Regions from separate parts of the Citrobacter sp. U14242 genome, predicted to be linked through region 3. Evidence: predicted binding sites of a transcription regulator. Region 3 holds the regulator's gene; each other region holds the start of a gene.

Region 1 (8,045 bases), on a different contig from region 3:
TGATTGGCATTATTTACCTTCTGTTGCAAAGTTGTTGCTAATAGCAAAAAAGGAGGAAGTCCCGTGAATAAATCCATGTTGGCGGGTATAGGGATTGGCGTAGCTGCTGCGCTGGGTGTGGCGGCAGTGGCCAGTCTAAACGTTTTTGAACGTGGCCCACAGTTTGCACAAGTCGTCTCTGCAACACCGATTAAAGAAACGGTAAAAACACCGCGCCAGGAATGTCGCAATGTGACGGTTACTCACCGTAAACCTGTACAGGATGAAAACCGTATTGCCGGTTCCGTGCTGGGCGCGGTTGCCGGGGGCGTAATTGGTCATCAGTTTGGTGGTGGGCGCGGCAAAGACATTGCGACCGTTGCCGGTGCGTTAGGTGGCGGTTTTGCAGGTAACCAGATTCAGGGTTCAATGCAGGAAAACGATACATACACGACCACACAACAACGTTGTAAAACGGTGTATGACAAATCAGAAAAAATGCTGGGCTACAACGTCACGTACAAAATTGGCGATCAGCAGGGCAAAATCCGTATGGATAAAGATCCCGGTACGCAAATTCCGCTGGATAACAACGGCCAGTTGGTTCTGAATAACAAGGCGTAAAATAGCGTTATCCTGAACATTAGCCCCCCATTCGCTCAGGCTGGGGGGCTTTTTTTGTCAGAAGGTCAACGCGTAGTTCAGGCCAAAGGTGCGACCCCGGCCTTTGTATTCATACAAGGATGGACTGCCATAGGTCGGGCTGTAGAGTAAGGGTGCACGCTGTCCCCAGAGGGTGGTGTACTCTTCATTCAGCAGGTTCTCAACGCTAAAGGTCAGTTTACCCAGCGGGAGCGGATAGCTGCCGATAAAGTCCATCGTATTGTATCCGTCCAGTTTGTTGCCGCTGGCATCGCTCAGGTCGAAGGTTTGCTGACTCTGTACTCGCAGCGACCACGGTTCCGGTGCCCAGCCAACCCATGCGGTTGCTTTAGATGGCGAAGCCAGAGTGACATCCCATTTTTGCCATTTACCGTTTTGCTTCACTTCCGATTTAATGATGTTGAAGTTACTTCCCACACTCCAGTCGGTATCAGCAATGAAATAATCCACCGCGCCTTCAAGGCCATAAATCCGGCGATCGTCGGGTTGTACGTTAATGGTCATATCGTTGCGGTTAATGACGATCGATTTATCTGACGTGGAGTAATAGGCTGCCAGTTGTGTGCGCAGATTATCGCCGGTGTAGCGCCACCCCAGTTCGTAAGAGTTAACTTTGATGCCTTCCAGACGTGAATCCGCGACGTTAACGCTGCGCTGGAGCTGATAATGATCGCCAACCAGCGAGTAGGTACCATTGCCGTAGTATTTTCCTGGGTCGGGAAGTTCCACACCTTGAGAGAAGTTGAACCAGGTCTGTTGGCGTTCGGTCAGGTGTGCGAGGATGCCCGCGTTAAACAGGAAGTTATCATAGTCTGCTTTGCCACCCGGGATACTATCAGCAGAGTTCGCCAGACCCGTTGCGATGCCTTGTTGCTGTGTATAGCCGATAAAATCATCAACGCGGTTTTCAGTCCACTGGTAGCGGATACCACCGCTGAGCGTAAAGATGTCATTAATGTCGTAGCTGTTTTGCAGGAAAGGCGCAAAGTTGGTGATGCTGTAACCGGGATAGCGCCCGGTGGTGTAGGCCGTTCGGTTATCCATACCGCCGGAGGGGAGGGAATAAGCCAGATCGAAGAATTCTTGATTGGAATCGAATGTTTCGTGATCGGCGTCGATCCCCCATGTCAGTTCCCAGTTTTCCATCAGCTGGCTGTTGAGGGTGATTTTGGCACCAAACTGGTCAGTATCCTGTTGTGATGCGGAGAAACTGGTAACCTTACCTTTGCTCAGCGTAGGGAAAGGATAGAATTTTAGTGATTCGTCACGGTAATAGATCTGGCTGACCAGATTCTGACCGAAAAAATTAGCATCGGAATATTGCAGACTGATCAGATGCCGCTCCGTGCCGGGGATTCGGTCGGAATTGAGACCACGGCTGGTATGAGCGTTACCGGTGCCCGTCACGGCGGACATGTTCTCGCCGAGATCCAGTCCGTAGTCGTCATCGCCCTGGCTTTTGTAGTACTGTGTAACCAGCTGCAGCTGGCGGTCGTCATCAAGCTCAATCGTCCCGGTGCCCATGACGTCCAGACGGTCAGAGTGTTGCAGGCCAGTTTGAGTGTTATCGAGCATTAAGGCATCGTGGTTGGCATCGTACCAGCCACCAAAGCGTTGATAAGCGACAGACATGCGTCCGGATGCGCGGTCGGTTCCTCCGCTAACTGCGGCGGCAACCCGTTCGTCATGATCGTTGCTGTTGTTGAACCCACTTTTACTGCCCAGTTCAAGTTCAACTTCACGCTCAGCCTGACCTTTTTTGGTGACGATGTTGATCAAACCACCGGTACTCCCGCCGCCATACAGTGAGGTTGCACCGGAGATAACTTCAATATGTGCAATATTAAACGGATCAATAGAGTCAAGCTGACGGCTGTCGGTACGGGAAGAGTTGAGACGAACACCGTCAATAAGCACAACGATGGCGCGACCACGCATGTTCATACCGTAGTTGGTCCGTCCCTGGCTGCTAACGTCGATTCCAGGGATCAACTGAGCAAGAACATCCTTAAACTCTTTCCCCCCCTGAACCTGCTGTTCAATCTCTCTGCCTTCGATAACCCATGTAGTTTGTGCCATTTGAGACACGGTACGTTGACTACGGTTGGCGCTGACGATGAGATCTTCTTCTTCTGCCGCCATTGCCGGTAGGGTTAAAGACAGTAACAGAGGATTGAGCACCCAGAGATGCTTATTCATTTGTATTCCTTATAAAATTTGTTGGTCTGTTTTTATTTTTACGGCATGGAAACCGATTGTTACATTATGAAACGGATATTAAAGCAAATGCGAATATTGCTGATAATGATTGACATTATCAATGTTTTTTACAAAAGAAATGTATTAACTCAATGAAAACAATAAAGAATGTAGGGGTTAAGAAGAGCCGTATCCACCGGGAACGGCGTAAGCTCCCGGTGATGACAGTAAGACGTGGGTAGTGTGGAAAAGGTTAATCTTTAATCAGTTCAGGCCACAATCGTAACGTGGTGTGCGCGATCTGCATCAGTTTTTCGAATGTGGCTCCTTCGCGGGCGCTGATCGACATACCCTGCAAAATACAGTTCAGATATTCAGCCAACTTTTGTACATCGCAGTGTGCCGGTATTTCACCATGTTCCTGCCGTTGATGCAGAAACTGAGCCAGCGTCTGCTCCTGCATGGCGTGACGGGATTTAACTGTGCGCGCAATGTCCCGGGAAGAGGCGGCAAGCGTCGCGGATGTGTTAATCATAAAACAGCCCGCGGGCGTGTCTTTACTGGTGAAGCAGGTCGCGATTGCGGTGAAATAGTCCTCGAGTGCGGATTCGAGGCTTTTTTCTTCACAAAACAGTTGAGCTTCGTGTTTTGCCGCGAAGCGACTGATATAGCGGTCCAGCACGGCACGAAACAGTCCTTCCTTATTGGTAAATTCTGCATACAGCGTAGGCGCTTTTGCCCCGGTTGCTTCTACGAGATCGGCGAGCGATGTCGCTTCATATCCGTGCTGCCAGAAGAGTGTCATGGCCTTATCAAGCGCGGCTTCCCTGTCGAACACTTTTGGTCGGCCACGGCTTTTTTTTGCACAACTTGTCGTTTCAGTTGTCATGGTGCCGTTGTACCTGGTTGGGTTTATTGAATAACCATTATAAAAATAATCGCGCAGACACTCCAGTGCATTCACTATAAAAATAATTTAATGCTATTAGCATGAAAAATAAGGTCTTTATGATTTAAATAATAATCGTTATAAAAAAATGTTGACGTGTGACCTGGATCACATCTATGATTTACCTATCGATCGTTAAGTTAATCGCTTACGGCACACATTCATCTGCTAAAGGTCACTATCATGAAAAACGTAAAAACTCTTTTTGTCGCTGCAGTTCTGAGCTCACTTTCATTTGCCAGCTTTGCCGCTGTTGAAGTTCAGGCTACACCTGAAGGCCAACAGAAAGTCGGTACTATCACTGCCAACGCCGGGACTAACTTAGGTTCTCTGGAAGATCAACTGGCACAGAAAGCAGATGAAATGGGGGCGAAGTCATTCCGTATTACTTCTGTTACCGGTCCTAACACCCTTCACGGGACTGCAGTTATCTACAAATAAGTTGTAAACCCTCGCAATGCCACTGCGAATTCAATAAAAAACCCCCGCGGGAACACACCGGCGGGGGTTTTTTATGACCTGAATTTACAGAGTTTGTGCGGGAACATCGTGGTGGCGTGTCACATCTACAGGCATTCCTGAACGTAACTCCATTGCATGCTCCATCACCGCTGCGTCTGTTTGTGCCGCATTTTTAAAGCTCTGCATTGATGAATTCAACACGATCGGCAGTAACTGCGGGTCGTCATTAATCTTTTCTGACAGCGGTTGGTGTACTTCAACCAGGCGCATACCGCCAGGTTCAACGGAGGCTTTAATCGGCGTGTTGATGATGTTCACTTTGGTTCCCGGCGTAACCTGGCGGAATAAGGTTTCAATATCACCGTCACGCAGGCGAATACATCCAGAACTGACACGCATACCGATGCCAAAATCCGCGTTGGTTCCATGCAGCAAATACACACCGCCGTAAGCAGCTAAGCGGATAGCATGATGCCCCATCGGGTTATCCGGCCCGGCAGGTACTACGGCAGGGAGGTCGATACCATTGGCTTTATACCGAGCGCGGATATTCGCCGTTGGTGTCCAGGTCGGGTTGGCACGCTTATCAGAGATGGTGGTTACCATTGTTGGTGTCAGGGTGTCGCCGCCTAACTGGCCAATGCCAATTGGATACACGGTCACCGATTTTGTACCTGGCTGGTAATAGTAAAGACGCAGTTCGGCGAGGTTAATGACAATCCCTTCGCGTGGGGCATCCGGCAGCAAGGTTTGCAATGGGATGGTTAAAACACTGCCCGGGCGAGGTACGTATGGATCGACGCCGGGGTTAGCCTGCAGCAGCGCTAAAAAGCCGACGTTATATTTTTTCGCAATGGCTTCCAGCGATCCGCCGTTGTTTTCGACAACGTGAGTGGCATTTTCACCCACCAGTTTGCTGCCTGGCGGCGGAAGCGGCCAGGTATTCGCTTTAGCCGGAAGCGCTAACGCGACGGTCGCCGCGAGCGTAAAAATCGTTAGCCAGCGAGAGAGTCGTTTATTGTTTAACATCACCATAAATCCATTGTTTTTACGTGGTTTTTATAATGTAAAAGTAAACAGGAATTATGGCGGTTTGCTGTGTCGGGAAGTGCAGGGAAGTGCAAAGAGTTTGTAAATTCATCGGCCGGGCAAGCACCGTGCTCACCCGGCCGGAACGCTACGCTATGGCGTTTTCTTCAAGTTGGCGCATAAACTGACGTACCCAGTCGATACGGGTTTTACGCTCGGCTAAATCTTGCATGAACTTCAGCCGGGTTGGGCCATCCAGACGGAAGTGCTGAGGTTGCTTTTGGAGTAAGCCAATCAGCCACACCGGGTTGACGTGGTTCTTCTCGGCAAACTCAATCGTCCCGCCTTTTTCATTGCCTTCTAGCTTTCTGATGCCCAGTTTTTGCGCTTGCTGGCGCAAACGGGCAATATCCAGCAGCGTACGGGCCGGGTCAGGCAGCAAACCAAAACGGTCAATCAGTTCGACTTTAATCTCTTCCAGCTCGTTTTCGCTTTTCGCACTGGCAATGCGCTTGTAGAACGACAGTCGCGTATTCACATCGGGGATGTAGTCATCTGGCAGTAGCGAAGGCATCCGTAGCTCGACTTCAGTTTGCTGGTTGGTGAGATCTTCGAGCGACGGTTCGCGTCCCTCTTTAAGCGCATCAACCGCGTTCTCCAGCAGTTCCATGTACAGTGAGAAGCCGATGGTTTCCATCGAACCGCTCTGATCTTCACCCAGCAGTTCCCCCGCGCCGCGAATCTCGAGATCGTGAGTGGCCAGTGCAAAACCTGCACCCAAATCTTCCAGTGATGCAATTGCCTCAAGGCGTTTTTGTGCATCAGTGGTCATCGCTTTCGGATGCGGCGTCAACAGCCAGGCGTAGGCCTGATGGTGTGAACGTCCCACGCGGCCGCGTAGCTGGTGCAATTGTGCCAACCCGAAATGGTCAGCGCGCTCGATAATAATGGTGTTAGCGGTTGGAATGTCGATCCCGGTTTCGATGATGGTGGTACACACCAGCACGTTGAAGCGCTGATGGTGGAAATCGTTCATCACGCGTTCCAGCTCGCGTTCGCGCATTTGCCCGTGTCCAATCCCGATACGCGCTTCCGGTACCAACTCTGCCAGCCTGTCAGCGGTTTTCTGGATGTTTTCAACATCGTTGAACAGATAGTAGACCTGCCCGCCGCGTAACACTTCACGCAGGATAGCCTCGCGAACCACCAGATTGTCATACTCGCGCACAAAGGTTTTGACTGCCAGACGACGAGCTGGCGGTGTGGCGATAATTGACAGATCGCGCATGCCGCTCATCGCCATATTGAGCGTACGCGGGATCGGGGTTGCTGTCAGTGTCAGAATATCGACATCGGCGCGCATCGCTTTAATACGCTCTTTGTGACGGACACCGAAGCGGTGCTCTTCATCGACAATCAGCAGACCCAAATCTTTTAGTTTCACATCGCTTTGCAGCAGTTTGTGCGTACCGATGAGAATATCGATTTTACCTTCGGCAACCTGCTCCAGAATCTGCGCTTGCTCTTTGGCGCTACGAAAACGGGACAGCATCTCAATGCGCACGGGCCAGTTGGCAAAGCGGTCACGGAAGTTGTCGAAATGCTGCTGAGCGAGCAGGGTAGTCGGCACTAAAACAGCCACCTGTTTGTGGTTCTCGACGGCGAGAAATGCGGCGCGCATCGCAACTTCGGTTTTGCCGAAGCCGACGTCACCACACACCAGACGGTCCATTGCCAGCGGCTGACACATATCGCTGAGTACCGCGTTGATGGCCTGTGCCTGATCGGGTGTGGTTTCAAACGGGAAGCTGTCACAAAACAGCTGATACTGCTCGCGATCGTGCTTAAAGGCAAAACCTTCTTTCGCCGCGCGCTGGGCATAGATATCCAGTAGTTCTGCTGCCACATCGCGCACTTTCTCGGCCGCCTTCTGTCGGGCGCGCGACCAGGCGTCACCGCCGAGTTTATGCAGCGGCGCATTCTCTTCCGCGCCGCCGGCGTAGCGGCTGATCAGATGTAGCGACGACACCGGCACATACAGTTTGGCGTCGTTGGCATAGGTGAGCATCAGGTATTCGCCAGTAATGCCGCCCGCTTCCAGTGTGGTCATACCAGCATAGCGACCCACGCCGTGCTCAAGGTGCACGACGGGCTGCCCCGGATGCAGCTCTGCGAGGTTGCGGATCAACGTATCCGGGTTAATCGTGCGGCGGGAATCCTGGCGGCGACGTGCCACACGTTCACCAAGGAGATCGCTTTCGCAAATCAGTGCCAGGTTGCGTTTGGTATCAATGAAACCGTGCTCTGCCGCACCAATCATCAGATAACGACCGCTGTCGGCGGCTTCATCAAGGTGTAAAATACGTTTTGGCGCAACTTTGATGCGAGCCAGAAGTTCGCCGAGTGCTTCACGGCGACCTTCACTCTCTACTGAGAAAATGACCGGACCATTGAAGGTTTCCAGGAATTTACGCAGCGCATCCAGCGGCGATTTCTGTTGCGCTTGTACGGCGATGTCCGGCAGCTTCCGGAATCCCAGATTGGTATTCGCCGCTTTGTTTGCCAGACTTTCGGTTTTGAGCTGGACGCGAGGCCAATGTTTAAGCTCGGAAAACAGTTCGTCAACCCGCAGCCACAGCGATTCTGGCGGCAGCAGTGGACGCATCGGATCGACACCCCGATTCTCAAAACGTGACAGTGTATCCGCCTGGAAACGTTCTGCGCTGGTTTCAATATCTCCGGTATTCACTAACAGCGTATTGGC
Region 2 (8,045 bases), 430 kb from region 3:
TGATATTTAGCGTATCAAGGGTCAGCATTGTTGTGCCTGTCGGATCTGTGTACCGACGTCCTGCAGGCTGGCCTCAATGCGGCCTAACCAGTCACTATGGATAAACAGACATTTTTGCTGTTCACTAAATTCGCTGTGTTGCTGGTGCCATTCGTTGTCGAGCGCTTCAAGCTGCTGTTTTATCTCACTGGGCATGCCTTCTTCTGATGCACCGGGTAACGCCAGTCGAGAACCTTGCAAGCTGACGTCGCGTACGACCAGGTGCTGAGCGCTGTCGACTTCCATATTCAGCGTCTGGGCGAAGCCGATCCCGTTTAATTTTCCGCGGATCTCACCGCCTTTCGTCAGCCATAGCTCCAGAGCGGCGCGTTCAAAGGCAATATGGATAACGTCCATATCGTGCAGTTTTAGGGGTTTTTGCAGTAACAGCGTCAGTACGGAAGTGTTGGCTTCCGGTGGTAAATCATAATGAGGACGGCGGCTGAACATTCCGCCCTGACGAATTACCGTGAAAGCCGTTTTATCACTTTGCTGCTGCTGTAGCTGGATGCGGCGCTGCATTATTGTCCCAAGGCGAGTCAGCATTGTCTGCTGCTGCCAGGCGTGCCCGGTCATCAATATTTCGATTTGTTGCTGCATCAGATTCAGGCTTTGTGCGTCATACCACAAGCAATCTTTCAGCAGAATAAGGTCGATAGGTGCAACGGCATCGCGTCCGCTAAAGAAGGCGCTGGCCTGGAGTAAGCGGATTGCTTTTTTCCAACGACGGTCAGATACATAGGGGGTGTTCGGTAGCGCATCCAGTTGCTGGCGCAGGGTGAAAATCAATTCAAATACACGATCGGGAAGCGTGATTTTGCCAATGTCTTTTTGCCACTGGTAGTACTCTTCATCCGTCACTTGTAACGTTGTTGGAACAGGGTTGTCACTTTCGTCCTGCTGGCTTAACAGCATGGAGCGGAAGTTAGCCTTGTCCTGGACTTTATCCAGCCACAGGCGAATCAGCATTCGGTCGTACAATGCTTCCAGGCTGCTGTCCGCTTCAGGCAATTCGTTGGACGCCGCGACCAGCAGACGCATCGGGATTTTCTCCTCGTGTGCGCCGTTGCGGAAGTGGCGTTCATTAATGGCGGTCAGCAGGGTGTTGAGAATGGCCGGGCCTGCTTTCCAGATTTCATCGAGAAAAACGATTTCGGCTTCAGGAAGATAGCCTGCTGTTAAGCGCTCATAGCGACCTTCGTCTTTAAGCGCCTGAATGGATAGCGGGCCAAAGACCTCTTCAGGTGTCGAAAAGCGCGTCATCAGATATTCGAAAGCACGGGCATTTTTAAAGGCAAACTTCAGTCGGCGAGCGATTAAGCTTTTCGCGATCCCTGGCGGGCCTAATAAGAAGACGCTCTCGCCGCTGAGCGCGGCCAGCAGACAAAGGCGAATGGCGTGGCTACGTTCATAAAGTCCCTTTTCCAGCGCATTGCTCAGACGGGAAATTCTTTCCGCTAATAAATGTGGGTGAGCCATAATGAAGTGGCGTCCTTTCGCCAAATGTTCCGCGTTAAACAGCGAGTATAGATGTTTAGCCCCTGGGCTGTAATAGACTGAAGGCGCGTTTATTTTTCTTTGAGCCAGATTAATCTGGTCTCATTTAGGGGTACGATTTTGCGATTAATCGTGCATACTGTGCGCCTTTTTGTGGGCCAAGGGACGACGCACACATTTCTTATATATACACCATATCAATCAAGCTGCACCAAGGCGGCAATGGAGTTATTCCCTGGGATGGGCGGAATAACGAATGCAGCTAACGCGGAGGTAGCTTGAACGATGATGTGTATAAACGAAAGACGAGTCTATGAGCACTGATAATAAGCAATCATTGTCTGCGATTACCCTTGCGGCCATTGGGGTTGTCTACGGTGATATTGGTACCAGCCCACTTTATACGCTTCGTGAATGTTTGTCCGGGCAGTTTGGTTTTGGCGTTGAACGTGATGCTGTGTTTGGTTTTCTCTCGCTGATTTTCTGGCTGCTGATCCTGGTTGTTTCCGTTAAATATCTGTCATTTGTTATGCGTGCTGATAACGCCGGGGAAGGCGGGATCCTGACGTTGATGTCGTTGGCCGGGCGTAATACGTCGGCGCGAACGACCTCGATGCTGGTGATTATGGGATTGATTGGCGGCAGCTTTTTCTATGGCGAGGTGGTGATCACGCCAGCGATTTCGGTGATGTCGGCGATTGAAGGTCTGGAGATTATTGCTCCACAACTGGACACCTGGATTGTTCCTCTCTCTATTATCGTACTTACCCTGCTGTTTTTGATTCAAAAGCACGGTACCGGCATGGTCGGTAAGCTGTTTGCGCCTATTATGCTGATATGGTTCCTGGTGCTTGCCGTGCTGGGTGTACGCAGCATTATTGCGAATCCGGAAGTGTTGCATGCCCTAAATCCGTATTGGGCTGTTCATTTCTTCCTGGAGTTCAAAACGCTATCCTTTATTGCGCTGGGCGCAGTGGTGCTGTCGATTACCGGTGTTGAAGCGTTGTATGCCGACATGGGCCATTTTGGTAAGTTACCGATTCGCCTGGCATGGTTCACCGTCGTATTGCCTTCGCTGGTGTTGAATTACTTTGGTCAGGGTGCGTTGCTGTTAAAGCATCCCGAAGCGATCAAAAACCCGTTCTTCCTGCTGGCACCGGATTGGGCACTTATTCCGCTGCTGATCCTTGCCGCTCTGGCAACGGTTATCGCCTCTCAGGCGGTTATCTCCGGTGTATTCTCACTGACGCGTCAGGCTGTGCGTCTGGGGTATTTATCGCCGATGCGGATTATCCATACTTCAGAAATGGAATCGGGTCAGATCTATATTCCTTTCGTAAACTGGATGCTTTATTTCGCCGTGGTTATCGTAATCGTGAGCTTTGAGCACTCCAGTAATCTGGCTGCGGCGTACGGTATTGCGGTGACGGGGACGATGGTGCTGACGTCCATTTTGTCGACGACTGTGGCGCGGCAAAACTGGCACTGGAATAAGTACTTCGTCTTCCTGATCCTGGTTGCGTTCCTGTGCATCGATGTTCCGTTATTCTCTGCAAACCTCGATAAGCTTATTTCAGGCGGCTGGTTGCCGCTCTCGCTGGGCCTGGTAATGTTCACTATTATGACGACCTGGAAAAGCGAACGCTTCCGTCTGCTGCGTCGTATGCATGAGCACGGTAACTCTCTGGAGGCGATGATTGCCTCGCTGGAGAAATCCCCACCGGTGCGCGTGCCTGGAACGGCGGTGTATATGTCCCGCGCGTTGAACGTCATCCCGTTTGCACTGCTGCATAATCTCAAACACAACAAAGTGTTGCATGAACGCGTCATTCTGCTGACGTTGCGCACTGAAGACGCACCCTATGTACACAATGTACGTAGAGTGCAGATTGAGCAATTGTCGCCGACCTTCTGGCGCGTGGTGGCCAGTTATGGCTGGCGTGAAACGCCAAACGTTGAGGAAGTGTTCCACCGCTGTGGTCTGGAAGGCTTAAGTTGCCGGATGATGGAAACCTCCTTCTTTATGTCGCATGAGTCGCTGATTGTTGGCAAACGGCCATGGTATCTGCGCCTGCGCGGTAAGCTGTATCTGCTGTTGCAGCGTAACGCGCTACGTGCGCCGGACCAGTTTGAAATTCCGCCTAACCGGGTTATTGAACTCGGTACTCAGGTCGAGATTTAATATTGCTGACGCCCTCTTTCATCGTGAAAGGGGGCGTTTTGTTTGACTCCTCTCAGTTTTCTTTTCATCTCATGATAATCCTTGCGAAACGTTTCGATGGCGATCACATTTTCGTAACCTCGCGGTGGTTTTCTGTGCACCCTTCAGACTAAACTTATTTTCAGCGAAACGTTTCGCTAGTGGGGAAAGAAAATGAAGAAAGGCACGGTACTCAACTCTGAAATTTCATCGGTGATCTCCCGTCTGGGGCATACCGATACGCTGGTGGTATGTGATGCGGGTTTACCCATCCCGAATAGCACAACCCGTATCGATATGGCATTAACCCAGGGCGTACCTTCTTTTATGCAGGTATTGGATGTGGTCACACGTGAAATGCAGGTCGAGGCAGCCATTCTCGCGACGGAAATTAAACAACATAATCCGCAACTCCACGAAACGTTGCTCAACCACATTGAGCAACTGCAACAACACCAGGGAAACACCATAGAAATTCGTTACACCACGCATGAGCATTTCAAAAAACAAACCGCAGACAGTCAGGCGGTAATTCGCAGCGGAGAGTGTTCTCCGTATGCGAATATTATTCTTTGTGCTGGCGTCACGTTCTGAGGCCATCATGAACGCATTACTGCAACTCAAAGGGATCGATAAAGCGTTCCCGGGCGTAAAAGCGCTATCTGGCGCCGCATTGAATGTCTATCCTGGTCGCGTAATGGCGCTGGTAGGCGAAAACGGCGCTGGCAAATCCACCATGATGAAAGTACTGACCGGTATCTATACCCGCGATGCCGGTTCTTTATTATGGTTGGGGAAAGAAACCACCTTCAACGGCCCAAAATCCTCCCAGGAAGCCGGGATTGGCATTATTCACCAGGAGCTGAACCTGATCCCACAACTCACCATCGCTGAGAACATTTTTCTTGGTCGTGAGTTTGTAAATCGCTTTGGCAAAATAGACTGGAAGAAAATGTATGCCGAAGCCGATCTACTGCTTGCCAAACTCAATCTGCGTTTTAAAAGCGACAGGCTGGTGGGTGAGTTGTCAATTGGCGATCAGCAGATGGTTGAAATTGCCAAAGTGTTGAGCTTTGAGTCGAAGGTCATCGTTATGGATGAACCGACCGACGCCCTTACCGATACCGAAACGGAATCCCTGTTCCTTGTTATCCGCGAACTTAAATCGCAGGGGCGTGGCATCGTCTATATCTCCCACCGTATGAAAGAGATCTTCGAGATTTGCGATGATGTGACCGTTTTCCGCGACGGGCAGTTTATTGCCGAGCGTGAAGTGGCCTCGTTAACCGAAGATTCGCTCATTGAAATGATGGTGGGACGTAAGCTGGAAGATCAGTACCCGCGGCTGGATAAAGCGCCAGGCGATGTGCGCCTGAAGGTTGATAACCTGTGCGGCCCAGGGGTACATGATGTGTCATTCACACTGCGCAAAGGCGAGATCCTGGGCGTCTCTGGCCTGATGGGGGCCGGTCGTACCGAATTGATGAAAGTCCTGTATGGCGCGCTGCCACGTACCAGCGGTTACGTCACGCTTGACGGGCATGAAGTGGTTACGCGTTCTCCGCAGGATGGGCTGGCCAACGGTATCGTCTATATTTCTGAAGACCGTAAACGCGATGGTTTAGTGCTTGGCATGTCGGTGAAAGAGAACATGTCGTTAACTGCACTGCGCTACTTTAGCCGCGCTGGCGGAAGCCTGAAACATAAAGATGAGCAGCAGGCGGTAGGTGATTTTATTCGCCTTTTCAATGTAAAAACGCCATCTATGGAGCAGGCTATCGGTCTGCTTTCTGGCGGTAACCAGCAAAAAGTGGCGATTGCACGCGGTTTGATGACCCGACCCAAAGTGCTGATTCTCGATGAGCCAACACGCGGTGTTGATGTTGGTGCCAAGAAAGAAATCTACCAGCTTATCAACCAGTTTAAAGCCGATGGGCTGAGCATCATTCTGGTCTCTTCTGAGATGCCAGAAGTCTTGGGCATGAGCGATCGGATTATTGTTATGCATGAAGGGCATCTCGGCGGTGAGTTCTCTCGCGAGCAGGCCACTCAGGAAGTATTAATGGCTGCCGCTGTGGGCAAGCTTAATCGCGTGAATCAGGAGTAAAAAAGATGACTACCCAGGCTGTTTCTGGTCGCCGTTATTTCACTAAAGCATGGCTTCTGGAGCAAAAGTCGCTCATCGCTCTGTTAGTGCTGATTGCGATTGTTTCCACCATGAGCCCGAACTTTTTTACTGTTAATAACCTGTTCAACATTCTCCAGCAAACGTCGGTAAACGCCATTATGGCCGTCGGCATGACGCTGGTCATCCTGACGTCGGGTATCGATCTGTCCGTCGGTTCCCTGCTGGCGCTCACTGGTGCGGTTGCTGCTTCCATTGTAGGAATTGAAGTCAACGCGCTGGTCGCCGTCGCGGCAGCATTGGCGCTGGGCGCTGCTGTTGGTGCGTTAACCGGGGTGATTGTCGCAAAAGGTCGCGTGCAGGCATTTATCGCCACGCTGGTGATGATGCTCCTGCTGCGGGGTGTGACGATGGTGTACACCAATGGGAGTCCGGTAAATACCGGATTTACAGACAATGCCGATCTGTTTGGCTGGTTTGGTATTGGTCGTCCGTTAGGCGTCCCGACGCCGGTGTGGATTATGGGTATTGTCTTCCTGGCTGCGTGGTACATGCTGCATCACACCCGTCTGGGCCGATATATCTATGCGCTGGGTGGTAACGAAGCGGCAACACGTCTGTCTGGTATCAGCGTCAGTAAGATTAAAATTATCGTTTATTCACTCTGTGGGCTGCTGGCTTCGCTGGCGGGCATCATTGAAGTAGCGCGTCTTTCCTCTGCACAACCGACGGCGGGTACCGGCTACGAGCTGGATGCTATCGCTGCGGTCGTATTAGGCGGTACTAGCCTGGCGGGCGGTAAAGGACGAATTGTTGGGACGCTGATCGGCGCATTGATTCTTGGTTTCCTCAATAATGGTTTGAATTTGTTAGGTGTATCCTCCTATTACCAGATGATCGTCAAAGCGGTGGTGATTTTGCTGGCGGTACTGGTAGACAACAAAAAGCAGTAACAACGATTACAGGACATCTTAAATATGAACATGAAAAAACTGGCTACCCTGGTTTCTGCTGTTGCGCTGAGCGCCACCGTGAGCGCGAATGCGATGGCGAAAGATACCATTGCGCTGGTGGTCTCCACGCTTAATAACCCGTTCTTTGTCTCCCTGAAAGATGGTGCGCAAAAAGAGGCGGATAAGCTGGGCTATAACCTGGTTATTCTGGATTCACAGAATAACCCGGCGAAAGAACTGGCAAACGTTCAGGATTTAACGGTTCGCGGTACTAAAATACTGCTGATTAACCCGACGGACTCCGATGCCGTGGGTAATGCTGTGAAGATGGCTAACCAGGCGAAGATTCCGGTTATCACTCTCGACCGCGTAGCGTCTAAAGGTGAAGTTGTCAGCCATATTGCGTCTGATAACGTGCTGGGCGGCAAAATTGCGGGTGATTACATCGCGAAAAAAGCGGGTGAAGGCGCGAAAGTTATCGAACTGCAGGGCATTGCCGGAACGTCCGCGGCACGTGAGCGTGGCGAAGGTTTCCAGCAGGCCGTTGCGGCGCACAAATTTAATGTACTGGCCAGCCAGCCGGCAGACTTCGACCGTACGAAAGGCTTGAACGTTATGCAGAACCTGCTGACCGCACATCCTGATGTGCAGGCTGTATTTGCCCAGAACGATGAAATGGCGCTGGGTGCATTGCGCGCACTGCAAACTGCGGGTAAATCTGATGTGATGGTGGTTGGATTTGACGGCACACCTGATGGCGAAAAAGCAGTAAATGATGGCAAACTGGCTGCGACTATTGCTCAGTTGCCGGATCAGATTGGCGCGAAAGGCGTTGAGACTGCGGATAAAGTACTGAAAGGCGAGAAGGTTCAGGCTAAATATCCGGTTGACCTGAAGCTGGTCATCAAGCAGTAATACCGATTCAGGCCGCTCGTGACCTGATGGAGACATAAATACGCCATCGTTAGATCTGGTTCTGAAGATGAAAGCGTAAAAAGAAAAGCAGGGCACGCGCCACCCTAACCCGGTGGCGCACTTTGACTTGGAATACCTAACATGAAAACCGCAGGCAACCTCGTTGTTCTTGGCAGCATTAATGCCGATCACATCCTCAACCTTACATCTTTCCCGACACCTGGTGAAACCGTAACGGGTAGTCAATATCAGGTGGCGTTTGGCGGTAAAGGCGCGAATCAGGCGGTTGCTGCAGGGCGTAGTGGCGCGAATATCG
Region 3 (8,045 bases):
TGATGGTGCTGAATGCCGGGCCGGACGTGATGCGTTTTGCGCCGTCGCTGGTGGTAGAGCAGGCTGATATCGATGAAGGGATGCAGCGCTTCGCGCAGGCGGTCGAGAAAGTGGTGGGTTGATCGCCTGTTTGCCGGATAAGGCGCTTGTGCCGCCATCCGGCAAACCTCTTAACCTTTCATATCCCGCAGCCGCCTGCTAAGCCAGATACCGTGGTGCGGTCGCTGGCGCCAGGCAACAGAAGAGATGGTGTGCATGGTATTAAGATGCCCCAGTATTCGTTGTAGATGCTGCTCAAGCGTACTTAATGGGCCGTGTGAGAGCATCTCTGGTGATTCGAGAATATTCACATCACCTGAACTTCCCGGCCCGTCATATTCCAGCCGCTGTTGACAGCGCTGGAGCGCAATTTCGCAGGATTCCAGATATCGCTGCGCCAGATCCGGCGTCAACATCGTGTGCTCTCTTGCCAGGGTAGTCATTGCATTGATGTGCTCGACGATGAACTGGCTGTGTGTAACCCACAGTTTCATATCTGCCAGATAGTGCGAGTTAAACCCGGGTTCCTGCATGGCCTGGTTTAATGAGTTAAACAGCGTGTTTTGCGCCTGGTTGACCCGCATGCGCTGATACGCCAACGGTGTGGCTTGCGGATCGTTGCTGAGGATTAGGCGGATGGCTTCTTGATCTGCTCCTAGTGCATCGTGAGCGTTCTTACGTAGTAAACCACTCTGCCATTGCGGCCACAGCCAGAGCGTACCGCCAAAGGCGATCAAACAGCCGATCACGGTGTCGACAAATCGGGGCACGATAAACTGTTCCCCGTTCAACGTCAGTAACTGCAGGGTATATACCGCCGTGACCGTAAAGCCCACGGTGGCCCAGCCATAGTTTTTGCGGATGATCAGATAGCTCACCAGGGTTATCAGCAGCATAGCTGCCAGCGTGAAGCCCTCAGGAATATGAAAGTGCAACGTAACACCCGCAATCACCAGTCCGACAAGCGTGCCCACCGAGCGGTGTAAAATACGCACCCGGGTTGCGCCGTAGCCATTCTGAGTGACGAACAGTATCGTCATCAGGATCCAGTAAGGTTTTGGCAGGTGTAAAGCGCTACCCATCAGGCTGGCGATACTCAACATGACGCTGATGCGTCCGGCGTTACGCAGCGCCGGAGATTTCAACGACAAATAGTTTTTCAGTGCCGGAATTAACGGTAATCGACGCTGTTTATCAGCCATCAAATCCCGGGCATATAGTGGGCGTTGGGTACGCAGCACACGGGCAATGCGGCTGAAATGCCAGTAGCAAAATTGTCCCACCGGATTATCCGGGTGCTGCCGGGCAATCTTCTCCAGGGTGCCTATCTGCTTTTCCATCGAAAAACGCGTTGGCAAGCGGTGGTACAAAATGTCATCAGCCAGTACGCGCAGGCGTTCGGCAACGGTGCGAGCGTTCCAGCGAATCACCTGTTCAGCATGACTGCGTTCAACAAGCTTCTGCACTTCTTCGGGTTGATGCAGGCTGACGGAAATATGTTCCTGTAAATCCAACGCTTCCTGGAAAACACGTAGCAAGCGTTTGTATTCATTATTGTGATGTGCCGACAGCATGTGCATTTGCTGGTAGCACTGGGTAATCAGATCCACGGCTTTTTGTTGACGGACCAGCAGGGGCGGTAGTGCTTTTTCGGGATCGGTATGCTGGGTCAACATGCTGTATTTGGCCTCACAGTAATCGGCTAATTCGCGGTACAACAAACTGAGTGATTCGCGCAGCGGTTGTTCACGCCACATCCAGAACCAGAACCAGTTAAACAGGCCGTACCATACTGTCCCCAACGCGTAGATCAGCAGTGGTTCCCAGACGGGCATGTTCCCGGCCAGACTCAGTGTGAAAATCGCCGCGATCAGTGAGGCGGGCAGAAGTCGTGCATGCAACGGGCTTAGCTCGGCGGTCACACCGAGAATCAGCGTCAGGCCGGTGAGGATCAGCGGCAGCGGTATCGTTTGTGCCAGCAGTAACTGCATGATCAGGCTGCAGCCGGCAAACAGCGAGGCGCCAATAACTAAGCGTTTGAAAAAGCGCTTATGCGGGGTATCAAGACCGGCAATGTTGCAGCAGGCGGGGACGAGGGAGAAAAGCAGTCCCAAATGAAGCTGACCAATGATAAGACCGACAGCCACAGGTAAACATAGCACCAGCGTCTGTCGTAGTGCGTAGTTGATCTCGGGGTGATAAATCAGTCTTCGCCACATCGGAGCAAACAAAAATGGCGCATTACTGCGTAACACGCCATGTCGATGGGATTAACGCGTGCCGTAGACGACGATGGTCTTACCATGCGCGGAGATCAGGTTCTGATCTTCCAGCATCTTCAGGATACGACCAACGGTTTCACGGGAACAGCCAACGATCTGGCCAATTTCCTGACGGGTGATTTTAATCTGCATGCCGTCCGGGTGGGTCATCGCGTCAGGCTGTTTCGCCAGGTTCAGCAGAGTCTGGGCGATACGACCGGTTACGTCGAGGAAGGCAAGGTTGCCCACTTTTTCAGACGTTACCTGCAGACGACGAGCCATCTGAGAAGACAGGCGCATCAGAATATCCGGGTTAACCTGGATTAATTGACGAAATTTTTTGTATGAAATTTCAGCGACTTCACATGCGGTTTTGGCTCGTACCCAGGCGCTACGTTCCTGGCCTTCTTCAAACAGGCCTAGTTCACCAATGAAATCGCCCTGATTCAGATAAGAAAGGATCATTTCTTTCCCTTCTTCATCTTTGATCAGCACTGCCACTGAGCCTTTAACGATGTAATACAACGTTTCCGCTTTTTCACCCTGGTGAATCAGCGTGCTCTTCGATGGGTACTTATGAATATGGCAATGAGACAAGAACCATTCGAGAGTCGGGTCTGTTTGCGGTTTGCCAAGCACCATGCGCGGTTATCCTCTGTTATAAGCTGTCTCCAGAGCCAGAAAACGACGCTGCCTCTGGGGTTGCAAAAATATGCTTCCCGCTACCTGGGAAAGGGGCTGCTAAAAAGTGAACTGCAGCCTGTAATGTGATGTCCTCTGCATACCTGCAGTACGCCAATGTATTACTGTAGCGTCCTGACTGTTTTAGCATAGCTTTCGCCGTGTGTCTCCTGGTGTCTCGCTTCAGCATGACGCAGGTCGCCTTCCGTTGCGAGAATTGTTATGTACGCGTAATCTGTCAGGAAAATTGAAACATTGGAGTTACGAAATATGCAAGCGCGTGTAAAGTGGGTTGAGGGGTTAACCTTCCTCGGTGAGTCCGCCTCAGGCCACCAAATTTTGATGGACGGTAACTCTGGTGATAAAGCGCCGAGCCCGATGGAGATGGTATTAATGGCGGCAGGGGGGTGTAGCGCCATTGATGTCGTGTCGATCCTGCAAAAGGGTCGCCAGGATGTCACCAACTGCGAAGTGAAGCTCACCTCTGAGCGTCGTGAAGAAGCACCGCGTCTGTTTACCCACATCAATCTGCATTTCATCGTGACGGGGCGCGACCTGAAAGATGCCTCTGTGTCTCGGGCGGTTGATCTTTCTGCTGAGAAATATTGCTCCGTGGCGTTGATGCTGGAAAAAGCGGTGAATATCACCCATTCCTATGAAGTGATTGCTGCTTCGTGATGCCATGCCTGATGGCGTTACACTTATCAGGCCTACAGGATATAAACGTGTAGGCCGGATAAAGCATCAGCCGCCATTCGGCAAAAGAACACATTACTCGATCTTCTTCCCTTCCATCAGCCTCTGCACCAATGGCAGCATGATCAGCTCCATCGCCAGCCCCATCTTGCCGCCTGGCACGACTAACGTATTAATATGGGAAATGAATGAACCCTGAAGCATAGCCAGCAGCCAGGGATAATCGATGCCTTCCAGATTACGAAAATGAATCACTACAAAGCTCTCATCCAGCGACGGAATACTCTTTGCCGCAAAGGGGTTGGAGGTGTCGACGGTGGGCACACGCTGAAAGTTAATATGCGTGCGGGAAAACTGCGGCGTAATGTAATTGATATAATCGTCCATTGAGCGTACGACCGAGTCCATTACTGCCTCGCGGGAGTGACCGCGTTCGCTGGTATCGCGGGTGAGTTTCTGGATCCACTCCAGGTTCACTATAGGGACAACACCAACAAGCAGATCGACATGCCGCGCCACATTTTGTTGCGGGGTTACTACACCGCCGTGCAAGCCTTCATAGAACAGCACGTCCGTCGGTTCAGGCAGCGGCTGCCAGGGGGTAAATGTGCCCGGAACCTGATTCCACGGAACGGCTTCATCATACGTGTGCAGATATTTTCGTGACTGGCCTTTGCCCGACTGACCGTACTCGATGAAGGTGTGTTCCAGCAGGCTGAAATCGTTGGCTTCGGGGCCGAAGTAGCTGATGTGTCGTCCGGCGTCGCGCGCTTTGCGGATCGCCATATCCATTTCCGGGCGGGTATAACGATGAAAACTGTCACCTTCCACCTCGGCGGCACGCAGATTTAACTGTGCGAAAATTTTACGAAACGCGAGGCTGGTGGTGGTGGTCCCCGCGCCGCTGGATCCTGTTACCGCAATCACCGGATGTTTGGCAGACATAACAACTCCATAAATAGGTTGGTTTTTTATTATAGTCAGCCGTCGGCAGCGGATTACTTGTGAAGCTGTTTCCTCGGCATTATGTTGACCGTTTCATGCAGTTCGGACCATACCAGCACAGCTTCACCTGATTGTAACTGGCGTCTGACGTCGGCGACTTTTTGTTCGAGCGAGCGTTCATGTTCACCATAATCGGTGCCTTCGCGCAAGACAAAGCTTTCAATCAGGTTGTCCAGCGCTTCCGGGGAGATGTCTTGCCAGGGAATCATCATGATGATGCCTCCAGATATGTTGTCAGCCAGTCTGGAATACGGGATTCCAGCCACATCTCAGGGCGACGTAACGTGCCGCCAATAAATCCGACGTGTCCACCGTGCTCGGTGAGTTGATACTCCACCTGCGGGGGCAGATTCTCGGGTTGTGGGATGACATGGCTATCCATAAACGGATCGTCTTTGGCGTGGATAATCAGCGTCGGTTTGGCGATCCGATTCAACAGTGGCATGGCGCTGCACTGACGATAGTAATCTATAGCATCAGCAAAACCGTGGATTTTAGCCGTGATCAAATCGTCGAAATCGCGAATACGACGCAGGGATTTTAATTGCGCGAGGCTCACTGGCAGCGACCCCGGGTATGCTTCCAGTTTACGTGAGGCGTTGGCTTTCAGCAGATTGAGCAGGTAGCGCTGGTAGACGCGGGAGAAACCTTTCTCCATATGATAACTACAGGCTTCCAGTACGAAAGGCGCAGAGACAATCACTGCGGCATCAATTGGAATGTCGTTGCCTTCTTTTGCCAGCAGGCAGGCCAGCATGTTGCCGCCGAGCGAATAGCCTACTGCAGCGGTTGGCACGCGTCCAAACTCGCGCTCCAGCCAGTGTAAAAACCAGGTGCCATCTTCTGTTTCACCAGAGTGATAAATACGATTCAGGCGATTTGGCTCGCCGCTACAGCCACGAAAATGCATCACTACACCGAGCCAGCCGCGCTTTTGCGCCGCTTCAATCAGGCCGTGGGCGTACGGGCTGTTCAGGCTTCCTTCCAGACCGTGAAAAACCACCAGACGCGGCTTATGTTTGGCCTGCTGTGGATCTTCGCTCCATGCCAGATCGACAAAGTCACCGTCGGGTAATTCCAGACGCTGCCAGTGGGCGTCGAACTTCACCTTACGGCGTATTAAACGTGGCAACATCGTCTGTAGGTGACGGTTACTGATACCACGCATAGGGCGGAATTCTCGCGAATCGTCAGTAGGTGGGGTCATTTCTGTGGACGTGATTTCAACCATAACACCAGAGCAATTAATAATCGGAAAGAATAACTATACCGCGCACAGCGTGTGCAGGTTAGCCAATATGTGATTTTGTGCTTATTCGGCCAGCAGGTTACGTGAAAAAAGATGAATTTCCACGCCCGGTTTACGTCGCCACAGGCGGGCTTTTCGCGTGCCTGTCGCCATACTTTCACCGGTATCTTCAAACATACCTGATGCTTCAAAGCGGCGGATCAGGCTTTTGCGCTGAATCGACTGGCCGAGGATAACTTCTGTAGCTTCCTGTAGCTGACCATGGGTAAAGGTATCCGGTAAACAGTAAACGGGCAGTAAAGAATACATCGTTTTTTGCCGCAAGCGGTGCAGGGCGGCTTCAATGATGTTTTGGTGATCGAAGGCCAGCGGATAGTCGGCAAGCTTATCCACGGGTACCCAGCGGGCATCGCTGACGCTGGTGATATGCGGCTCGCAGTCCACCCAGGCGATAAGTGCAAACCAGGTGACCGTCAGGCTCCAGCCGCGCGGGTCACGATCTGGCCCGGAAAATGTGTCCAGTTGTTCCAGCCAGGAAGGTGAAACACCTGTTTTTTCAGTGAGTTTTCGTAGCGCTGTGGCGCGCGTGGAATCATCGTGTGCCATATCGATAAAGCCGCCGGGTAATCCCCAACATCCTTTTTGCGGCTGGTTTGCCCGTTCGACCAGCAACACGCAGAGCGCCTGTTGATGCAGGGTAAATAACACGCTATCCACCGTCACCAGCGGAGAGGGAAAGCGGCGGGCATCATACTGATTCAGGTATTCGGCTTCGGTGGTCATAAAGTACTCACGATGATGTGTAACGCCGCCAAGTGTACCAGCCCGGCATCGGGGGGCAAGGTGCGATTTTTTCTCGTTGCTTATCAGTAGATTATTGCCATATTCAAAAAGAATGCATTCTTTGCTTGCTTAATATGTGTCTTAAGGACATTATTAATTGTGTCGAAGGGACATAATTAAAAGGGGAAGCGAGATGAGCGTACAATTAGCATTAACTCTGGATGACCAGGCTTACGCCATTACCAGCGGCATTTTTCCTGATGGGGCCGTCTGGTTAAAAGTCACCGATGCGTTGCCATCCTTCGCTCGTCTGATGCGCATTCGCGCCACGGCGATGCGTGACATGAATGACTTTATGCTGCTGGCGCAGCTGGTGGAGGCGGTGCGTCATCAAACCGATGTACTGGTCAGCCACCTTGAACTTCCCTGGCTGCCGTGGGCGCGACAGGACCGACATATGGTTGCGGGCGACAGCTTTGCGCTGAAGGTCTTTGCCCGTCAGCTTAATACGCTGCAGTTCGACAAGGTGAAAGTGCTTGACCCACACAGCGACGCGGCGGCGGCAGCAATAGATAATTTTGTCTCTCTTCCACAGGACGTCTGCCTGCTGCAAAGTACGACCTTGCAGCGCCAGTTTACGCAAAATGCGCTGATGCTGGTGGCACCTGATGCCGGCGCGTTGAAGAAAATTGATGCTGTTGCCAGAGCCGCAGGGGTTGCAGAGTACGCCATTCTGAGCAAAAAACGCGATGTTGCCAGCGGTAATCTGACGGGTTTTACGTTGGTGGCAGGTGACGTTAAGGGTCGGGATGTGCTGATTGTCGACGACCTGTGTGACGCCGGCGGTACGTTCATTGGCTCTGCGCAGGTATTGCGTGATGCCGGTGCCCGCAGCGTCAGCCTGTACGTCACCCACGGGATCTTCTCTAAGGGGGTTGAGCACCTGTTTGCTAACGGTATTGACGCCATCTACACCACCACGTCGCTAGCGGTTTCTACGTTGGCCCATCCGCAGCTTGAACTTATCGATATTGACGCGATTTACCGCGCCTGAGGGAGACACGTGTTATGAAAATGAATCCAATTTTAGCTATCGACGGCTACAAAGTGTCTCACCGCGTGCAGTATCCGCAGGGCACCAGCCGGGTCTATTCCAACTTTACTCCGCGCAGCGATCGCTTTTTCTCGTCACCGCTACCGGATGGCAAGCTGGTGTTCTTTGGTCTGCAGGGATTTTTGCAGTGGTTTCTGGTCGATCTGTTTAACGAGGCGTTCTTTGCCCGACCGCAGGAAGAGGTGGTCAGTGAATACAAGCAGGTGATGGACGGTTA
Region 4 (8,045 bases), on a different contig from region 3:
CCGTAATATCAGCAGCGTCTACAGAAACCGTTTTGGCGATTTGTTGCTTGCCGTTGGCGTAGTGCATATTGCCAACGTTGATACGGTTAACAGGAACACCGCCTTCGACCAGACGAAAGAAATCCGCAGGCGATTTGCAGACCAGCAGAATTTTCTGGCGATCGGCGGCACGGTGAATATTGTCGATCACTTTTTGTAGTGACCAGAAGCGTACGGCGATCCCTTCTGCCAGTACCATTTCCATCAGGTTTTGCTGCACTGGATCTTCTGCCACCTCATCATTAGCGACCAGCACCAGGTTTGCCCCCGCAAACCCAACCCATTGCACACCAACCTGACCGTGAATCAGACGTTCATCAATGCGACTTAATACAATGTTTGGCATGGTATTTTTCTCTTTTTTGTTATGCGTTACGATCTTGAGCACCCAGGCAGGCGCAGTGATATTGCTGCAGTATGTCCTGAATATGGTTAATGATGAGTTCTCGCGGCGTGGCGCTGAGATCTCCCTCGCGTACTTTTACGTACTGCAAGGGTAAATACTGGCTAATCAGCGGCAGTGGAATGGGGTCATCCGCCAGGTTACGCACCAGACGTTCGAATGCCTCATCAATCTGGCTGTCCGGCCAGTAGTAACGAACCCGATCGGAGTAGCTATATCCACGGGCCAGACGGCGTGCGTTGCCATCGCCGTGATAGTGGCTCTGCCAGTACTCGGGGCGATCAAGCATCACGCTTTCCAGCACGTGTCGCAGGCCTGAACAGGCTTTTGCAGGCAGCAATTCTTCTTCAATGGCAGCTAACGAAAACAGCACCTCGCGCAGGGCGAAGGTCAGCGCAGGCCCCACTTTCAAAATAGCGAAGTGGTCTATCACCAGTTGGCGCAAGGACTGTGGCGTTTGGTAATCGGTAGAATGCGCTTCAAAAACCAGCGTGTCGTAGTCTTCCACCATTTTGCTGAGCGCCACGGCTTTCTGTGGTTGATAATCAATGATGTGTGTGTGGTCGAATTCAACGCCAGGTTGCACCACCAGGGCGATAATACGTGGCCAGATATCTTCCAGCCCGCGCTTTTCAAAGGCGTGATAGTGGGCCTGTAATGTTGCGCGTGCAGCATCCGGCGTTGTTACCGCCAACTCGGTTAACGTTTCGTGGGCGCCGCCAGGAACCGGAACTTCTGTGCCAATCACATAGACCAGATCAGACTCACCAAAATGCGCCATACAGGTTTCTTCGGCAATTTTTGCCAGGCGCGCAGCACGCTCGGCGACGATGTCATCCGTCAGTGGAACCGGGTCGTTAGCACAAGACATGCTGCAATCGAGGTGGATTTTTTTAAAGCCTGCGATGACATAGCTTTTGATCAGATCGTCAGCGTTGGCCATTGCCTGTTCTGCAGGCAGATTTTGCCAACGGTTTGGCCCGAGATGGTCTCCGCCGAGAATCAGCATATCCTGAGAAAAATTAAGCAAGTCGGCTAAACGGCAGACAAAGCTGCGAAAATCGGCTGGTGTCATACCCGTATAGCCGCCAAACTGGTCAACCTGGTTAGAGGTTGCTTCGATCAACAGCGGTGTATGGTTTGCATGGGCGTAGCGTATTGCGGCTTCCAGTACGATTGGATGCGCGGAACAAACGGCATAAATCCCGTTTGCCTTCCCCCGTTTATGCTGCTCGACCATTTTAGTTAGATGTTTCACTTTCCTCTCCAGGTCAGATTACTGCGACATCAATCTTTCGTTTTGTTTCATTTAATACTGCATCATGGTGTTATAAAAATAAAACGAAAGATAATGGTTTTCCGATCTGTTTCACAAAAGAAACACAATGAAAGGTTTCAGCGTAAGTTCGTCCGGCTCTGACCTGCTTGCGGGGCTTGCATTCGCGCAAAAGAAAGGCGTTAATAGGTAAAACGAAATAAAACGAAAGATTCAACTAAAGGATTTCTTATGAGTAACACCGAGTCCTCTGCAGACAAGCGCGTTATTGGCACCAGCGAAAGACGTGAGCAGATCATCCAGCGGTTACGGCAGCAGGGAAGCGTTCAGGTTAACGATCTTTCCTTATTTTTTGGCGTCTCCACAGTCACTATTCGAAATGACCTCGCTTTTCTGGAAAAGCAGGGGATTGCGGTACGCGCCTATGGTGGAGCGCTGATTTGCGAAAGCAATGCGCCTGTTGTGGAGCCTTCTGTTGAAGATAAGAGCTCACTCAATACGGCGGTAAAACGCAGTATTGCCAGAGCTGCTGCGGAGTTGATTCAACCGGGACACCGCGTGATCCTTGACTCCGGCACCACGACGTATGAAATTGCCCGCCTGATGCGCCAGCATACCAATGTTATTGCTATGACCAACGGTATGAATGTCGCCAATGCGTTACTGGAAGCAGAAGGGGTTGAGCTGTTGATGACCGGCGGTCATTTGCGTCGTCAGTCGCAATCTTTTTATGGCGATCAGGCAGAACAATCGCTACAAAATTATCACTTCGACATGTTGTTTCTTGGCGTTGATGCTATCGATTTAGAGCGTGGTGTTAGCACGCACAACGAAGATGAAGCACGCCTCAACCGCCGGATGTGCGAAGTGGCTGAGCGTATCATCGTCGTTACCGACTCGACGAAGTTTGACCGCTCGAGCCTGCATAAGATCATTGATACTCAGCGAATTGATATGATTATTGTCGATGAAGGTATTCCAGAGGAGAGTCTGGAAGGATTACGTAAGCATGGAATTGAGGTTGTTCTGGTGAGTATCTGATAAAAAAGGCCGGGAAGTTTACGAACTCCCCGACCTGTAATTGAATTTAACCTTCAGGAATCAGGTCACTGGTGCCGGGTTAAATACCGCCAGCTGGTTATGTAATCCCCATTGATCCGAGAAGGTTTTCTTACGCCCGCTGGCCACGTCGAGAATGAACTCGAATAGCTTCAAACCTACCTCTTCGATGGTTTCTTCTCCGGTCGCGATGGTGCCTGCGTTGATGTCCATCAGATCAAACCAACGATTAGCCAGTTCAGTGCGTGTTGCCATTTTTATCACCGGAACGGCCATCAGACCGTACGGCGTGCCGCGACCGGTGGTAAATACCTGCACGGTGATCCCGGAAGCAACCTGCTGAGTTCCACAGACAAAATCGCTGGCGGGGGTAGCCGCGTATATCAGACCGCGTTTGGTTGGGCGCTGGCCCGGCGACAGCACCTCGACAATGGCGCTTTTTCCTGATTTAGCAATGGAGCCCAGCGCTTTTTCTACGACGTTTGCCAGGCCGCCTTTTTTGTTACCGGGAGAGGGGTTAGCGCTGCGGTCAGTTTTCCCCATATCGAGATAGTTGTCGTACCAGGCCATCTCTTCGAGCAGGCGCTTGCCCACCTCTTCGTTAATTGCGCGAGGGGTCAGAAGGTGGATGGCATCGCGCACTTCGGTCACTTCAGAGAACATCACGGTCGCGCCGCAGCGTACTAACAGGTCGGAGGCATAACCCACCGCCGGGTTGGCCGTTACGCCAGAAAATGCATCGCTGCCGCCGCATTGCATGCCGACCACCAGCTCAGAAGCCGGACAGGTTTCGCGCTGGCGCTGATTGAGCTTTGCCAGATGGCGTTCGGCTACCTGCAAAATATCTTCTACCATGGATTTAAAACCAACGTGTTTTTCATCCTGCAGGCTGACGATGCTGGCGCTGTCTACCGGAATACTTTTTACATCGTGAGTACCTTCCAGCAGGCGCTCAGGCTGGAGTTTTTCACAGCCAAGGCCGATGACCATTACTTCACCGCCGAAGTTCGGGTTCAGTGCAATATTGTGGATTGTACGAATCGGCACGATGGCTGCTGGCGCGTTGATCGCCACGCCACAGCCATACAGATGATTGAGTCCCACCACGCCGTCGACGTTTGGGTATTTTGGCAGCAGGTCACGTTCTATGATTTTCACTACATAATCCACCACGCCTGCCACACAGTGCACACTGGTGGAGATACCAAGCAGGTTCTTGGTGCCGACGCTGCCGTCAGCATTGCGGTACCCTTCGAAGGTATAACCCTCCAGCGGTGGCAGTGGTTCCGGGACTTTGGTTGCCAGCGGTAATGTTTCCAGCGGCGGGGCTTTTGGCAGTTCAACCATAGATTCATCGATCCAGCTGCCGCGTGGGATATCGCGAACGGCGAAACCTATTACTTCACCATAGCGGACGATTTCGCCATGAGCAGGAATATCTGTTAGTGCCACTTTATGGCCCTGGGGGATATGCTCTATCAGCGCCAGTCCATCCGGAAAACGTGTCCCGGCTTTCAGACCATTGTCATTGACAATAATCGCCACATTATCTGTGTCGTGTACTTTAATATAAAACGCCGTTGGCGATTCTTGTCTAATTTCGATGTCGGCCATTGTCCAGTATTCTCCAGCCAGGTGGTGATAATAATTGTATGGGTGTTGTTATATTGAAGCTAATTAAAAGCAATAAAGACTTGGTATTGTGAAATAAGGATGTCAGGAGATTAAATCTGAGAATGTGACCGTGATCACTTAAATTCAGGTACACCACGCCGCCAGAGGTGGCAATGCGTAAATGTGTGCATTAGCGCCCATGCTTATGTGCATATGCCTAAGAGAATATTCTAACAACCTTTCTTTAATGAGCGTTTGCACAATGATTAACCTTGTCACGCTGATTATACTAAATCACGGTTTCATAGCGCCTGATAAATTATTGCGTATTTTTATTGGCGGTAATTAATTATTAAAAATGCCTGCCAACTAATAAAAGATATGTGCCAGAGGTAACCCGAGGTAAATAGTATGATACTGGATACGGTTGTAGAGAAAAAGAAAGGCACGCACACTCGTTATTTAATATTGCTGGTAATCTTTATTGTTACAGCCGTTAACTATGCTGACCGTGCAACGTTGTCTATTGCCGGCACAGAAGTAGCGAAAGAGCTACAGCTTAGCGCCATATCAATGGGTTACATTTTTTCGGCTTTTGGCTGGGCTTATTTGCTAATGCAAATTCCCGGCGGATGGCTGCTCGACAAGTTTGGCTCGAAGAAAGTCTACACATACAGCCTGTTTTTCTGGTCGCTGTTTACCTTTCTGCAGGGTTTTGTAGATATGTTCCCGCTGGCCTGGGCGGGTATTTCAATGTTCATCATGCGTTTCATGCTGGGCTTCTCTGAAGCGCCGTCTTTCCCGGCTAACGCACGTATTGTGGCCGCCTGGTTCCCCACAAAAGAGCGCGGCACGGCATCGGCAATTTTTAACTCCGCGCAGTACTTCTCCCTGGCATTATTTTCCCCGCTGTTGGGGTGGTTAACTTTTGCCTGGGGCTGGGAACATGTCTTTACCGTGATGGGGGTGATCGGCTTTGTACTGACCGGGCTGTGGGTGAAACTGATCCATAACCCGACCGAGCATCCGCGTATGTCGCAAGAAGAACTGAAGTTTATCTCTGACAACGGCGCGGTTGTGGATATGGATCACAAGAAGCCGGGCGATGCGGCATCTGGTGGCCCTAAGCTGCATTATATCAAGCAGTTGCTGACTAATCGCATGATGCTGGGTGTGTTCTTCGGACAGTATTTTATCAATACCATCACCTGGTTCTTTCTGACCTGGTTCCCGATCTACCTGGTGCAAGAAAAAGGCATGTCGATCCTGAAGGTAGGTCTGGTGGCTTCTATTCCTGCGCTGTGTGGATTTGTCGGTGGCGTGTTGGGCGGGGTGTTCTCCGATTATCTGATTAAACGCGGCTCCAGTATTACTCTGGCGCGTAAGCTGCCAATTGTGCTTGGGATGCTGCTCGCGTCGACCATCATTCTGTGTAACTACACCGATAACACCACTCTGGTGGTGGCGTTGATGGCACTGGCGTTCTTCGGAAAAGGTTTCGGCGCGCTGGGCTGGCCGGTGATTTCAGATACTGCACCGAAAGAAATAGTCGGTCTGTGTGGTGGTGTCTTTAACGTATTTGGCAACGTCGCTTCCATCGTAACCCCGCTGGTGATTGGTTATCTGGTGAGCGAACTGCACTCATTTAATGCTGCGCTGATGTTTGTAGGATGCTCGGCGCTGATGGCGATGGTTTGCTACCTGTTTATTGTCGGTGACATTAAACGTATGGAATTGCAGAAATAAATAAAGGTATAGGCGATGAATAACACGATATTCCCTAACAAATTTAAAGCGGCCCTCGCGGCACATCAGGTGCAGATTGGCTGCTGGTCTGCACTGGCCAATCCAATCAGTACCGAGGTATTAGGTCTGGCAGGTTTTGACTGGCTGGTGCTGGATGGTGAGCATGCACCGAACGATATCTCGACGTTTATCCCACAGTTGATGGCACTGAAAGGTAGCACCAGTGCACCGGTCGTGCGTGTGCCGACCAATGAGCCGGTGATCATCAAGCGTCTGCTGGATATCGGGTTTTATAACTTCCTGATCCCGTTTGTTGAAACCGAAGAAGAGGCGGTAAACGCCGTAGCATCTACCCGTTATCCGCCGGAAGGTATTCGCGGCGTGTCCGTTTCCCACCGTGCCAATATGTTTGGCACCGTACCGGACTACTTCGCGCAGTCGAATAAGAACATCACCATTATCGTGCAAATCGAAAGCCAGCAGGGCGTTGATAACGTGGATGCGATTGCTGCAACCGAAGGTGTTGACGGTATCTTCGTCGGCCCAAGCGATTTGGCCGCAGCGTTAGGTCACCTGGGGAATGCTTCTCACCCTGAGGTGCAAAAGGCGATTCAACACATCTTTGCCCGTGCGAAAGCACATGGTAAGCCAAGCGGTATTCTGGCTCCGGTCGAGGCAGATGCCCGTCGCTATCTGGAGTGGGGCGCGACGTTTGTTGCCGTTGGCAGCGACCTTGGCGTGTTCCGTTCAGCCACGCAGAAACTGGCTGATTCTTTTAAGAAATAACCACCATCGACAGTAGAGAGAGATAGATATATGACAATGAAAGTTGGTTTTATTGGCCTCGGTATTATGGGTAAACCAATGAGTAAAAACCTCCTCAAGGCAGGTTACTCGCTGGTGGTTGCTGACCGTAATCCGGAAGCGATTGCGGAAGTGATAGCCGCAGGCGCAGAAACGGCGACTACGGCGAAAGCCATTGCCGAGCAGTGTGACGTGATCATCACTATGTTGCCGAACTCTCCGCACGTGAAAGAAGTGGCGCTGGGTGAAGGCGGCATTATTGAAGGGGCGAAGCCAGGGACTGTGCTGATCGATATGAGCTCCATCGCGCCGTTAGCCAGCCGTGAAATCAGCGACGCGTTGAAGGCGAAAGGTGTGGATATGCTGGATGCGCCGGTAAGTGGCGGCGAGCCAAAAGCGATTGATGGCACGCTGTCGGTAATGGTTGGCGGCGATAAAGCGATTTTCGACAAGTACTACGATCTGCTGAAGGCGATGGCGGGCTCTGTGGTGCATACCGGCGAAATCGGCGCGGGTAATGTCACCAAGCTGGCGAACCAGGTCATTGTGGCGCTGAACATTGCCGCGATGTCTGAAGCACTGACGCTGGCGACCAAAGCCGGAGTGAACCCGGATCTGGTATATCAGGCGATCCGGGGTGGGCTGGCGGGAAGCACCGTGCTGGATGCGAAAGCGCCGATGGTGATGGACCGTAACTTTAAGCCGGGTTTCCGTATTGATCTGCATATTAAGGATCTGGCGAACGCACTGGACACTTCTCATGGCGTAGGTGCACAGCTACCGCTGACTGCTGCGGTTATGGAGATGATGCAAGCGCTGCGCGCAGATGGACTGGGAACCGCTGATCACAGTGCTCTTGCGTGCTACTACGAAAAACTGGCGAAAGTGGAAGTCACTCGCTAACAAGAAGGGCGCGGATGCGCGCCCTGTATTTCTTGCCTTGCGCGGCACAGTCAGGCTACATAACTATGAAAATCGTAATTGCCCCAGACTCTTATAAAGAAAGCCTTTCTGCCACCGAGGTAGCTCAGGCAATAGAAAAAGGATTTCGGGAAGTTTTTCCTGATGCGCAATATGTTTCTGTTCCGGTTGCCGATGGTGGTG

The links. The regulator CRP, encoded in region 3, controls carbon source genes, mostly activating them, when cyclic AMP is high. The targets are predictions, from matches to a motif close to ATGTGANNNNNNTCACAT.
Region 1: a site for CRP is predicted at 3,887-3,904, ahead of bhsA (multiple stress resistance protein BhsA). Genes of this name have one in related genera too.
Region 2: a site for CRP is predicted at 3,810-3,827, ahead of rbsD (D-ribose pyranase). Genes of this name have one in related genera too.
Region 4: a site for CRP is predicted at 4,514-4,531, ahead of garD (galactarate dehydratase). Genes of this name have one in related genera too.

Annotation. Positions count from the first base shown of each region.
Region 1 is NZ_JBKGLW010000015.1:48,624-56,668, reverse strand. It holds gene ACLJXE_RS21500 (glycine zipper 2TM domain-containing protein) at 64-603, shown strand; gene ACLJXE_RS21495 (TonB-dependent siderophore receptor) at 661-2,841, opposite strand; gene comR (TetR family copper-responsive transcriptional repressor ComR) at 3,095-3,730, opposite strand; gene bhsA (multiple stress resistance protein BhsA) at 3,974-4,231, shown strand; gene ACLJXE_RS21480 (L,D-transpeptidase family protein) at 4,316-5,281, opposite strand; gene mfd (transcription-repair coupling factor) at 5,430-8,045, opposite strand, start outside.
Region 2 is NZ_JBKGLW010000002.1:466,784-474,828, forward strand. It holds gene viaA (ATPase RavA stimulator ViaA) at 1-28, opposite strand, end outside; gene ravA (ATPase RavA) at 22-1,518, opposite strand; gene kup (low affinity potassium transporter Kup) at 1,850-3,718, shown strand; gene rbsD (D-ribose pyranase) at 3,911-4,330, shown strand; gene rbsA (ribose ABC transporter ATP-binding protein RbsA) at 4,338-5,843, shown strand; gene rbsC (ribose ABC transporter permease) at 5,849-6,814, shown strand; gene rbsB (ribose ABC transporter substrate-binding protein RbsB) at 6,839-7,729, shown strand; gene rbsK (ribokinase) at 7,871-8,045, shown strand, end outside.
Region 3 is NZ_JBKGLW010000002.1:40,606-48,650, reverse strand. It holds gene ACLJXE_RS03005 (aspartate aminotransferase family protein) at 1-122, shown strand, start outside; gene ACLJXE_RS03000 (YccS/YhfK family putative transporter) at 171-2,258, opposite strand; gene crp (cAMP-activated global transcriptional regulator CRP) at 2,310-2,942, opposite strand; gene ACLJXE_RS02990 (OsmC family protein) at 3,252-3,659, shown strand; gene ACLJXE_RS02985 (phosphoribulokinase) at 3,753-4,622, opposite strand; gene ACLJXE_RS02980 (YheU family protein) at 4,676-4,894, opposite strand; partial or broken gene ACLJXE_RS02975 (hydrolase) at 4,891-5,959, opposite strand; gene ACLJXE_RS02970 (NUDIX hydrolase) at 5,995-6,714, opposite strand; gene prs (ribose-phosphate diphosphokinase) at 6,908-7,768, shown strand; gene ACLJXE_RS02960 (nicotinate phosphoribosyltransferase) at 7,783-8,045, shown strand, end outside.
Region 4 is NZ_JBKGLW010000005.1:206,009-214,053, reverse strand. It holds gene agaV (PTS N-acetylgalactosamine transporter subunit IIB) at 1-385, opposite strand, end outside; gene kbaZ (tagatose-bisphosphate aldolase subunit KbaZ) at 405-1,700, opposite strand; gene ACLJXE_RS10250 (DeoR family transcriptional regulator) at 1,950-2,759, shown strand; gene garD (galactarate dehydratase) at 2,820-4,391, opposite strand; gene garP (galactarate/glucarate/glycerate transporter GarP) at 4,803-6,137, shown strand; gene garL (2-dehydro-3-deoxyglucarate aldolase) at 6,153-6,923, shown strand; gene garR (2-hydroxy-3-oxopropionate reductase) at 6,954-7,844, shown strand; gene garK (glycerate 2-kinase) at 7,910-8,045, shown strand, end outside.